DNA from 3 places in the Amycolatopsis sp. cmx-4-54 genome. Region 2 is predicted to be linked to each of the others. Evidence: riboswitches for the same ligand, from Rfam matches in the RefSeq annotation. Region 2 holds a riboswitch; each other region holds the start of a gene.
What was found. A riboswitch is a leader RNA that binds a small molecule or an ion and turns the genes downstream of it on or off. The one in region 2 is predicted to bind S-adenosylmethionine.
Positions count from the first base shown of each region.

Region 1: linked by a shared signal. The riboswitch ahead of ACLJQ7_RS30135 (aminotransferase class V-fold PLP-dependent enzyme) and the one ahead of thrC (threonine synthase) in region 2 are both predicted to bind S-adenosylmethionine.
Region 3: linked by a shared signal. The riboswitch ahead of ACLJQ7_RS13165 (methionine ABC transporter ATP-binding protein) and the one ahead of thrC (threonine synthase) in region 2 are both predicted to bind S-adenosylmethionine.

Region 1 covers NZ_JAEBEJ010000010.1:194,691-197,957, forward strand. The annotation lists gene ACLJQ7_RS30130 (hypothetical protein) at 1-414, opposite strand, end outside; gene ACLJQ7_RS30135 (aminotransferase class V-fold PLP-dependent enzyme) at 434-1,789, opposite strand; SAM riboswitch class IV at 1,822-1,936, opposite strand; gene ACLJQ7_RS30140 (M23 family metallopeptidase) at 2,065-2,757, opposite strand; gene ACLJQ7_RS30145 (potassium/proton antiporter) at 2,889-3,267, opposite strand, start outside.
Region 2 covers NZ_JAEBEJ010000004.1:509,041-512,307, forward strand. The annotation lists gene rpsT (30S ribosomal protein S20) at 1-225, shown strand, start outside; gene holA (DNA polymerase III subunit delta) at 277-1,260, opposite strand; SAM riboswitch class I at 1,396-1,528, shown strand; gene thrC (threonine synthase) at 1,542-2,807, shown strand; gene ACLJQ7_RS16270 (ComEC/Rec2 family competence protein) at 2,825-3,267, opposite strand, start outside.
Region 3 covers NZ_JAEBEJ010000003.1:600,664-603,930, reverse strand. The annotation lists gene ACLJQ7_RS13170 (4-(cytidine 5'-diphospho)-2-C-methyl-D-erythritol kinase) at 1-902, opposite strand, end outside; gene ACLJQ7_RS13165 (methionine ABC transporter ATP-binding protein) at 1,024-2,034, opposite strand; SAM riboswitch class I at 2,247-2,337, opposite strand; gene rsmA (16S rRNA (adenine(1518)-N(6)/adenine(1519)-N(6))-dimethyltransferase RsmA) at 2,583-3,267, opposite strand, start outside.

The DNA.
Region 1 (3,267 bases), on a different contig from region 2:
GAGATCGAATTCCCAGTAGCCGACCAGATCCGCCAGCACGATGGCGACCAGACCGCCGAGCGCGATCGCGGCGACCTTCCACCAGCGCATGGCCTTCGTCCGGATGGCGTAGAACAGCACCGTGCCGAGGTAGACCGCGAGAACGGCGAACAGCCAGCCGTCCGTCCGTCCGGCGGCGACGTCGAACGACATGTCCAGCGCGGCCGCGGTCTCACGGCTCATCTCGACGCCGTACAAGCCCACGTACCGGCCATCACCGACCCCATACAGATTCTGGGTCAGGAACTGCTGCCCACCGGCCGGCGCGTAGGCGAACCAGCCCCCGGACCACATCCCGCCGAAAGCCACCACAAGCAGCTGGGCGAATCCCAGCGACGCCAGCGGAAACCAGTAACGCGGTCGCTCGTTCCCCATGCGGGGTGAGGGTAGTGGATCAGGCGCAGAACGGGGGAAGCTCCCGCGGATCGTTCTCCGGCACCCAGCGGCCTTCCGGCTTCTCGTACTGCCAGCGCGCGCCGCGGGCGACGATCTGGCGCAGCGCCAGGACGATCCGGTCCACGTGCTCGGTGGTGCTCCCGAGGCCGAGGCTGACCCGCACGGCCTGCTGCCCCGTCGAGCCGGCCACGGCGATCAGCCGCTTCGTCGCCACGTGCGCGCAGAACGCGCCGTCTCGCACGCCGATGCCGTATTCCGCGGACAGCACCGCGGCGAGCCAGCCAGGGTCGAAGCCGTCGACGACGAAACTGAGCGTGCCGACCCGGTCGACCGGCGCGTCGAACAGCCGCAGTTCGGCGAAGCCGGGGATGGCGGCGAGGCCGCGGCGCAGGCGCGCCAGCAGTTCCTCCTCGTGGGCGACGATCCCATCCCAATTCGCGGCCAGGGTCTCGCAGGCGACCCCGAGCGCGTAGACGCCGACGGTGTTGGGGGAACCGGCTTCGTGCCGCTCGGGACCGGAATTCCAGACCACGCCGAGGTTTTCGGAGTCACGGTTGACGAGTTTCGTCGCGCCGCCACCGGCGAGGTACGGCTGAGCCGCGCGCAGCCAGTCGGCGCGGCCGATCAGCGCGCCGGCACCGAAAGGCGCGTACAGCTTGTGCCCCGACAGCGCGACGTAATCGACGCCCAGTTCGCGTATCGAGATCTTCCGGTGCGGCGCGAGCTGCGCCGCGTCGAGCGCGATCCGGGCGCCGTGCCGCCGCGCGACGGCCACGATCTCCTTGACCGGCAACAGTTCCCCGGTCACGTTGGACGCGCCGGTGAGCACCACGAGACGCGGGCCCTGCGGGCAGTCCGCGAGCGCTTCGTCCACAGCGGACACCGCGGCGAGGCGGGTCCGAGGGGTTTCGATCCGGCGGACGTTCGGCCCCTTCCACGGCAGCAGCGCGGCATGGTGCTCGGTGTCGAACACGACGACCGAGGTGTGCTTCGGCAGGCTGCGCGCGAGAAGGTTGAAGGAATCGGTGGTGTTGCGGGTGAACACGACGGTGTCGGTCGACCGAGCGTCGACGAACTCGCGCAGGATTCCGCGCGTGCGCTCGTAAAGCTTGGTCGAGACCTGCGAGGCGAACCCGGCGCCGCGGTGCACGCTGGCGTACCAGGGCAGGAATTCGTCGACCGCGGAACGCACCTTGTCCAGACAGGGGGCGCTCGCCGCGTGATCGAGGTTGGCGTAGCCGATGTCGCCGCCGGTGACCAGCGGAACCCGCAGATCGGCGCAAGCGACCGCCGGGATTTCGCGGGTGGCAACGGTTTCAGCGGGAACACTGGTGCGTTCGAGAGCGAGAGTCATCGTCGTCCTCCGGGTCAGGGGACCCGACGAGGATCCCGCGCTTGCCCGTCGCACCACGCGACGAGCCAGGTCCTCACCCGGGGCACCCCACCGCGGTAGGAGGGTTGCCGGTCAGCTAGCCGGGGCTTGACGCTGACACTCGTGACCTACGGACGAAGTTAGCGGATGGGCGGGCGATCGAGCCAGCCCTCGTCCGCATCTTGAGACGCCGCTCACGTGCTCCGCAAGCGGGAAGAACCGCTGCCCGGCGCCGCGCCGCGCCGGGCAACGGCAGGTCAGACCCGGAATCGGCCGGGCAGCGGGACGGTCGCGCGGGAGGAGACCTCGGTCGCGGTGCCGGAGTACTGATCGGTGCCCGCGGTGAACTGCCAGCCGCCGAAGGTCTTGCCGTCGACGGCCTCGCCATAGGCCTCGGCGACCTTGGTCGACACCTCGTCGTAGGACATACCGTTCCAATTGCCCGCGCCGACCCCGAAATCGCGCGAGTCGCCGCCCTGCGCGGCGGCCGTGGGCAGGGTCCACAGGGTGAAGTGCACGTGGGCGCCGGTGCTGCTGCCACCACAGGGCAGCGCGTTGCCGGTCCGGCCGAGGGCGTCGCCCGGGGCGACCTTCTGGCCGTCGGTGACCGAGATGCCTTCCAGGTGGTAGTACCCGGTCCGCCAGCCGCCGTCGTGGTCGACGGTCACCCAGCCACCACCGGAGCAGTGCTGGATCCGCACCGTTCCGGCCAGCGGGGCGCGAACGGTCTTGTCCCCGGGGCTGAAGTCGATGGCGTTCTTCACTCCGGACGTGCCGTTGTCCGAGTGGATCCCCGCCGAGTAGACCGACTGGCCCGTGCCGAAGGGCAGCCCGAACGCGGGGAAAGCACCGGCCGAGTGCGCAGCAGTCGCCGTCGGAGCGGCGAGAACCACTCCGACGAGTGCCACAGCGGCCCCCAGACCGGCGAACCGCACAGGAAGTTTCGTCACCTTGCGTACTCCTTACCCCGCGACACTCACCCATTCGATGGAGTCGATTGCGGGGAAAGTAATCCAAAAGGAGTACGGAAGGGAAGAATTTTCTGAGATCAACCGACGAACAGCTGGTGCCGGTTCGTGACCTACTGGCCGGATTCGCCCTTCCACCTGGCGAGACGGCCGGCGCGGTCGACGGCCCGCAGGCGTCGTTCGGCCGCGTCACGGGCTTCAGCGGTGGTCACGACGAGTAACTGGTCGCGTTCCTGGAGCCTGGTGTTCTTGTTCGGTGTGAAGCCGGAGCCGTCGCGGACGAGGAGGCTGATCGTCGCCCCCGCGGGCAGCCGCAGTTCGGCCAGGTAGACGCCGTGCATCTTGGATCCGGTGTTGATCCGGACCTGCAGGAGTTCCGCGCCCATCTCGTCGAGCGGCGCGGAGTCGACGTCGATCTCGTGCGCCTCGGCATGCTGGGCGAGGCCGAGCACTCTCGCGAGCGGCGTCAGCGTCGCTCCTTGGAGCAGTGTC
Region 2 (3,267 bases):
ACCAACGAGAAGGCGCGTCAGCGCAACCAGGCGATCCGGTCCTCGGTGAAGACCGCGATCCGCAAGTTCCGCGAGGCCGCCGACGCCGGCGACAAGGCCAAGGCGCTGGAGCTACAGAAGGACGCGGCCAAGAAGCTGGACAAGGCCGTGACCAAGGGCGTTCTCCACGCCAACCAGGCCGCCAACAAGAAGTCCGCGCTGGCGAAGCGCGCGAACTCTCTCTGATCGGCTTTCGAAGGGCCCCGGCGACTCGCGTCGCCGGGGCCCTTCGCCGTTTCAGCGGCTTGTGCCGTGGGCGTCGACGACCTCCAGGACGGCGCGCTCCAGCGCGTACTCCGGGTTGGCCGCGACCCCTTTGACCTCGGCGTTGAGCCGGGCGACCACCCGCATCGCGGTGGCGAGCCCATCCTGGCCCCAGCCGCGGGCCTGCCCCTGGGCCTTGCGCACCTTCCACGGCGGCATCCCCAGCTCACCCGCCATCTGGTTCGGGTTCCCGCGACCGGCACCGGACACCCGCGCGATCGTCCGGACGGCGTCGGCGAGGGCGTCCGCGACCAGCACGTGCGGTACGCCCAGCTGCATCGCCCAGCGCAACGACTCCAGCGCGGCCGCCTTGTCACCGGCGACGGCCTTCTCCGCGACGGCGAACCCGTTCACGTCCGCGCGGCCTCGGTGGTAGCGCCGGACCGCCTGTTCGTCGACCGTTCCGCCGGCGTCCGCGACCAGCTGGGTCGCGGCCGACGACAGTTCACGCAGATCCGAGCCGACCGCGTCGATCAGCGCGAGCACGGCCGCACCGTCGATCTTTCCGCCGACGCGGCGGACCTCGTTGCGGACGAAGGATTCCCGCTCAGCGGCCTTGGTCAGTTTCGGGCATTCGACAACCTCCGCACCGGCCTTCTTCAAGGCGGTCGGGAGCGCCTTCGCGGCCTTGCTCCGGCCACCCCCGCTGTGCACGACGACGAGCACGATGCCGTCGGCGGGCGCCTTGACGTAGGCCATCACCCCGTCCGCCAGCTCCTGCGAGATGTCGTGCGCGGATTCGAGGACGATCACCCTGCCCTCGGCGAACAGCGAGGGGCTGACCATCTCCGCGAGCGCCGGGACTGTGAGGTCCGACACCCGGATCCGGGTGAGATCCGCCGTCGGATCGGCCGCCTTGGCCGCGTCCGAGGCGCGGCGGACCGCTCGTTCGATCAGCAGCTCTTCCTCACCGAGAACCAGGACCAGCGGCGATGGGGCGGAAGCTTGCGTCGTCACGGTGACGATCCTGCCACTCCTCCTCTCGTGTGCTTTGTCCGGTGATGTGTAGCGGGCACGGTGGCCCCACCGGAGCCTCATGTCGTACGGTGTTGGCGAGGCGACGCGATCACACGCGTGCCGACAATCGAATACCGCTCATCCAGAGGGGCAGAGGGAACGGCCCGATGAAGCCCCGGCAACCGGCGTCAGCCTGTCATTCCGCGATCGCGGGATAGCTGACGAACACGGTGCCAATTCCGGCCCGCCATGGCGGGGCAGATGAGGAAAGGAACCTCGCGATGACCGCAACCCTCGGCACGACCTCCACCACCAAGACCCCGGATCTCGGACCGGCCGTCGAACTGGTGTCGAAGGAAGAGGGACACCGGCAGCCGCTCGCTCCCGAATTCGTTTCCGCCGAGGATTTCTCGCCGCTCGAAGTCGCCTACGACTTCGGCCGCGTGCGCCGCGAGGACATCGAAGCCGGACCGAAGAACATCTGGCGCTACAAGAAACTCCTTCCCGTTCCTTCGAACGTCGAAGAGATCCCCAACACCGAACCCGGCGCCACCCGGCTCATCCAGGCCGACAGGCTCGCGAAAGCCTTGGGCGTCAAGAAGGTCTGGGTCAAGGACGACACCGGCAACCCCACGCACTCGTTCAAGGACCGCGTGGTCGCCGTCGCTTTGGCCGCCGCACGCGAGTTCGGGTTCGACGTACTCGCCTGTCCCTCGACCGGCAACCTGGCCAACGCCGTCGCCGCCGCGGCGGCCCGGGCCGGCTGGCGGTCGGTCGTGCTGATCCCGAAGACCCTGGAACGCGCCAAGATCCTCACCACCGCCGTGTACGACGGTGACCTGATCGCGGTCGACGGCAACTACGACGACGTGAACCGGCTCGCCACCCAGCTCGCCGCCGAGCAGGAGAGCTGGGCGTTCGTCAACGTGAACGTCCGGCCCTATTACTCCGAAGGCTCCAAGACACTGGCCTTCGAGGTCGCCGAGCAGCTCGGCTGGCGGCTTCCCTCCCAGATCGTGGTGCCGATCGCCTCCGGTTCCCAGCTCACCAAGGTGGACAAGGGTTTCCGCGAGTTCGGACAACTCGGCCTTGTCGACGAGACGCCGTACAAAGTGTTCGGCGCACAGGCCACCGGCTGCTCCCCCGTCTCGGCGGCCTTCCGCGCGGGACACGACGTCGTCCAGCCGGTCAAGCCGGACACGATCGCCCGGTCGCTGGCCATCGGGAACCCGGCCGACGGCCCGTACGTCCTCGACGTGGTCAACCGCACCGGTGGCGCGATCGAGGACGTCACCGACGAAGAGGTCGTCGAGGGCATCCGGCTGCTCGCCCGCACCGAGGGCGTCTTCACCGAGACCGCCGGTGGCGTCACCGTCGCGACGGCCAAGAAGCTCATCGAGACCGGCAAGCTCAACCCGGACGAGGAGATCGTCCTGCTGATCACCGGCGACGGCCTCAAGACCCTCGACGCCGTCGAGGACAAGATCGGCCCCAAGGCCACCGTCAGCGCCTCGGCCGACGCGGTCCGCGAAGCTCTCGGCATCTGAGTTCCCGGCGGCCCGCCTCAAGAACGAGGCGGGCCGCGGGGCTCACCCCGGCGTACCAGGGCGAGACCTCGCGCGTCGGCGAGGACAGCCGTGTCGCCGTCCGTGTCCGTCCTGGCGACCGACGCGCCGACGGCCACCAGATTGTCCAAAGTGGACTTGTTCGGATGTCCGTAGGTATTACCGGCGCCGACACTCACCAACGCCGCCCGCGGCGAGACGGCGTTGAGGAAGTCCGGTGCCGTGTAACGGCTTCCGTGGTGCGGAACCTTCAGGATCTCGGCACGCAGCTCGGCGCCCTCGGCCATGAGGTCCGCCTGTGCGGCGAGCTCGATGTCACCCGTCAGCAGCACCCGGCCCGCCGGGGTCCCGGCGCGCAGGACGACCGAACCGTTGTTGATCACCGTGCCGTCCTGTTCGCGGATCGATCGACTGGTGATGTACCGCGGCCCCAGTACGTCCA
Region 3 (3,267 bases), on a different contig from region 2:
GGAACAGGCCCGTGCGCGACGCGCACCGTGCGACAGACACCGGCACCGGACAACTCCGCGGCGACCTCGACGGCCGACTGGGCATCCGCGCACAGGAAGGCACAGGTCGGCCCGGATCCGGACACGGTGCCGGCGAGCGCACCCGCGTTGACTCCCGCCCGCAACGTGCGGCGCAGTCCCGGACGCAACGAGACAGCGGCCGCCTGCAGGTCATTGCCGAGAAGCAGCGCCAGTTGCCGCGGGTCGCCGGATGCCAGCGCCTCCACCACCGGAGTGTGCGAACCGATCCGCGGCGGACTGCCCTCTTCACGCAACTTGTCCAGCTCGCCGAACACCCGCGGAGTCGAAAGCCCACGCTGGTCGAAGGCCAGGACCCAGTGGAAGGTGTGCCTCGACAAGACCGGCACCAACTGCTCGCCTCGGCCGGTGCCCAGCGCTGTCCCGCCGTAGAGCGCGAAAGGAACATCACTACCGAGCTTCGCGGCGATACCCGCCAGTTCGTCCCGGGAGATGTCGAGCTTCCAAAGCGACGCGAGCCCCACCAGGGTCGCGGCAGCGTCGGCACTGCCACCGGCCATCCCGCCCGCGACCGGGATGCCTTTGCGCAACACGACTCTGACCTTCGACTCGCCATCCGCCTTGCCGACGTGGGCCGCCAACGCCTGCGCTGCCTTCCAGGCCAGGTTGTTGGCTCCTGTCGGTACGGAACCTTCACCTTCACCGTAGACCTCGACGCCGGGGTCTTCGGTGACCGCGACGGTCACCTCGTCGGTCAGGGAAAGCGCCTGGAACACGGTCACCAGCTCGTGGTAGCCGTCCGGGCGTACATCTCCGACCGACAGGTGCAGGTTGACCTTGGCGGGAACCCTGACGGTCACTGGGGGCGGTACGACGGCGAGCACGCGTCAAGCCTACGTGGCCGCTCCACTTGCCTTGTCACCAGGAGAAAAGAGAACTTGCGGGTCGGACGCGAACGGGCCGCCCCGGACGCGATTCGTCCTGGGCGGCCCGTTCGCGGAGGAATCAGGCGGCGACACCCTGCGGGCCGCGGACCGGGTGGGTCACGTGACCACCACGTTCGGCGATCCAGGCGAGCGCGGCGTCCGCGCGCTCACCGCGCACCCCGAGGCGGAACCGGCCGACCGGCGTGTCACCGATCCGGGTCAGGCCGCCCCCGATGGTGGCGAGCTCGACGTCGAAGCGGCCGGCGGCTTCTGGCAGCAGCGCACCGACCGAGGCGAAGCCGACGAGCACGACGTCCACCGCGCGGTCGTACTTCGAGGCCTGTGCGCGCCCGGTTTCGATGACGGGAAGCAGCGCCTGCGCGGTCCGGCTGTTCGGGTCGGAGACCAGGTCGAGCACGGTTCCGCGTTCGATGATCGCGCCGGCCTCCAGCACCGCGACGTCGTCGCAGACACGGCGGACCACTCCTGCGTCAGGTGTGGTGAGCAGGACGGTGACGCCGAGCTCGGCGCGCGCACGGTCGAGCACGGTCAGGACCGCGCCGGACTCCTCGGGCTGCACGCCCGCGGTCGGGTCGTCGGCCAGGAGCACGGACGGCCCGGCGGCCAGCGCCTTGGCGATGGCCACTCGGCGCAACTGCCCCTCGGACAGGTCGCCCGGTCGCTGCCCCGCTCGGGGGGTGAGCCCGACCAGGTCGAGCAGGTTGCCGACCCGGTTGCGGCGCTGCGGCCCGTCGAGGCCGAGTTGTTCGAGCGGCGAAGCGATGTTGCCGGCGATGGTGCGTTCGGCGAGCAATTCCGGCTTGGTGCTCACTACGCCGACCTGGCGCCGGATTTCGCGGAGACGGCGTCCGTCGAGGGTTCCGGTGTTGAGCCCGTCGAGGCGGACGACACCGCGGTCGGGGCGCTCCTGAAGACCGATGCACCGAGCGAGGGTCGACTTGCCGGAGCCCGCCGGGCCGACGACTCCGAACAGCGAGCCTGCTTGGATGTCCACGCTCACATCGCGCAGTGCGACGACGGGATTTCCGTTGAGGGGAAAGGATTTGGACAGGTTTTCGACAGTGATCACGAAAGGCTCCATGCACATGGGGCGCTGCTTCTTTCGAGCGCGCCGACCGTCACCGAGTAACCGTCCGGGAAACGGACGGATTCAGAGATAAGGGAATGGACTCAGGCAGTAACGGTGGAGCGTCGACACGCACTTACCGTGCGGCGACCTTCATCGACGACACGTCGCCTGGTCAGCAGGAGCGGGTGGGTGACCCTGTTCATTAGGCACAGCCTCCATCGGTCCTGGCGGTAGCACCTGCCCTGTGGAGGGTGGTTGCTGCGACTTCGGCGAGCCAGGTCTCTCAGTCGCTCGGGATGGCTTACTGAGTAAAACCGATCCCACTGGATGAAAGCAAGCGCGTAGGCGCAGATCACACGTCTGGTCGCGTCCAGCATACAGGATGGGCTGCCCATATTCTGAGACCACTAGGGAGTGTCCAGCTCGCGGCGGACGCGCTGCCTGCCAAGACGGGGCCCGCCGGCAAGAATCGAGAAGAGGGAGCGCGCACTCATGCGGCCATGGCCGGCCGCCGTTCGCGCGGCTCCGGTCACCCCCGCGAAAGATGGTCAGCCTGCGGCCGCGGCGATCCGGGCGAACTGATGAACGTCCAGCTGCTCCCCGCGGGTCTTGGGGTCGATACCGGCCTTTTCGAGCAATTCCCCCGCGCGTTCGGCGGAGCCGGCCCACGACGCCAACGCGGCACGCAAGGTCTTCCGTCGCTGAGAGAAGGCAGCGTCCACGACCGCGAACAGCCGCTCCCGATCCACGGACGACACCACGTCGCCCCGTTCGAACGCGACCAAGGCGGAATCGACGTTCGGAACGGGCCAGAACACCGCCCGAGGCACCGCGGCGACCTTGCGCGTCTTCCCGTACCAGGCGAGCTTGACACTGGGCACGCCGTAGGTGCGGCTTCCCGGGCCCGCCGCCATCCTGTCCGCGACCTCGGTCTGGACCATTACAAGGCCGCTGGTAAGCGACGGCAACTCGGCGAGCAGATGGAGCACGACGGGAACGGCGACGTTGTACGGCAGGTTCGCGACCAGCGCCGTCGGCTGCGCAGGCAGGTCGTCCGCGGTGATCCGCAACGCGTCCGCGCCGACGACCGTCAGCCTTTCACCCCCGCCGCGCTCGGCCACGGTGCTCGGCAGCCGCCCAGCCAGCACCGGATCGATTTCGACCGCGACGACCTCGGCACCGGTCGCGAGCAGTCCGAGGGTCAGCGAGCCGAGGCCCGGCCCTACCTCCAGG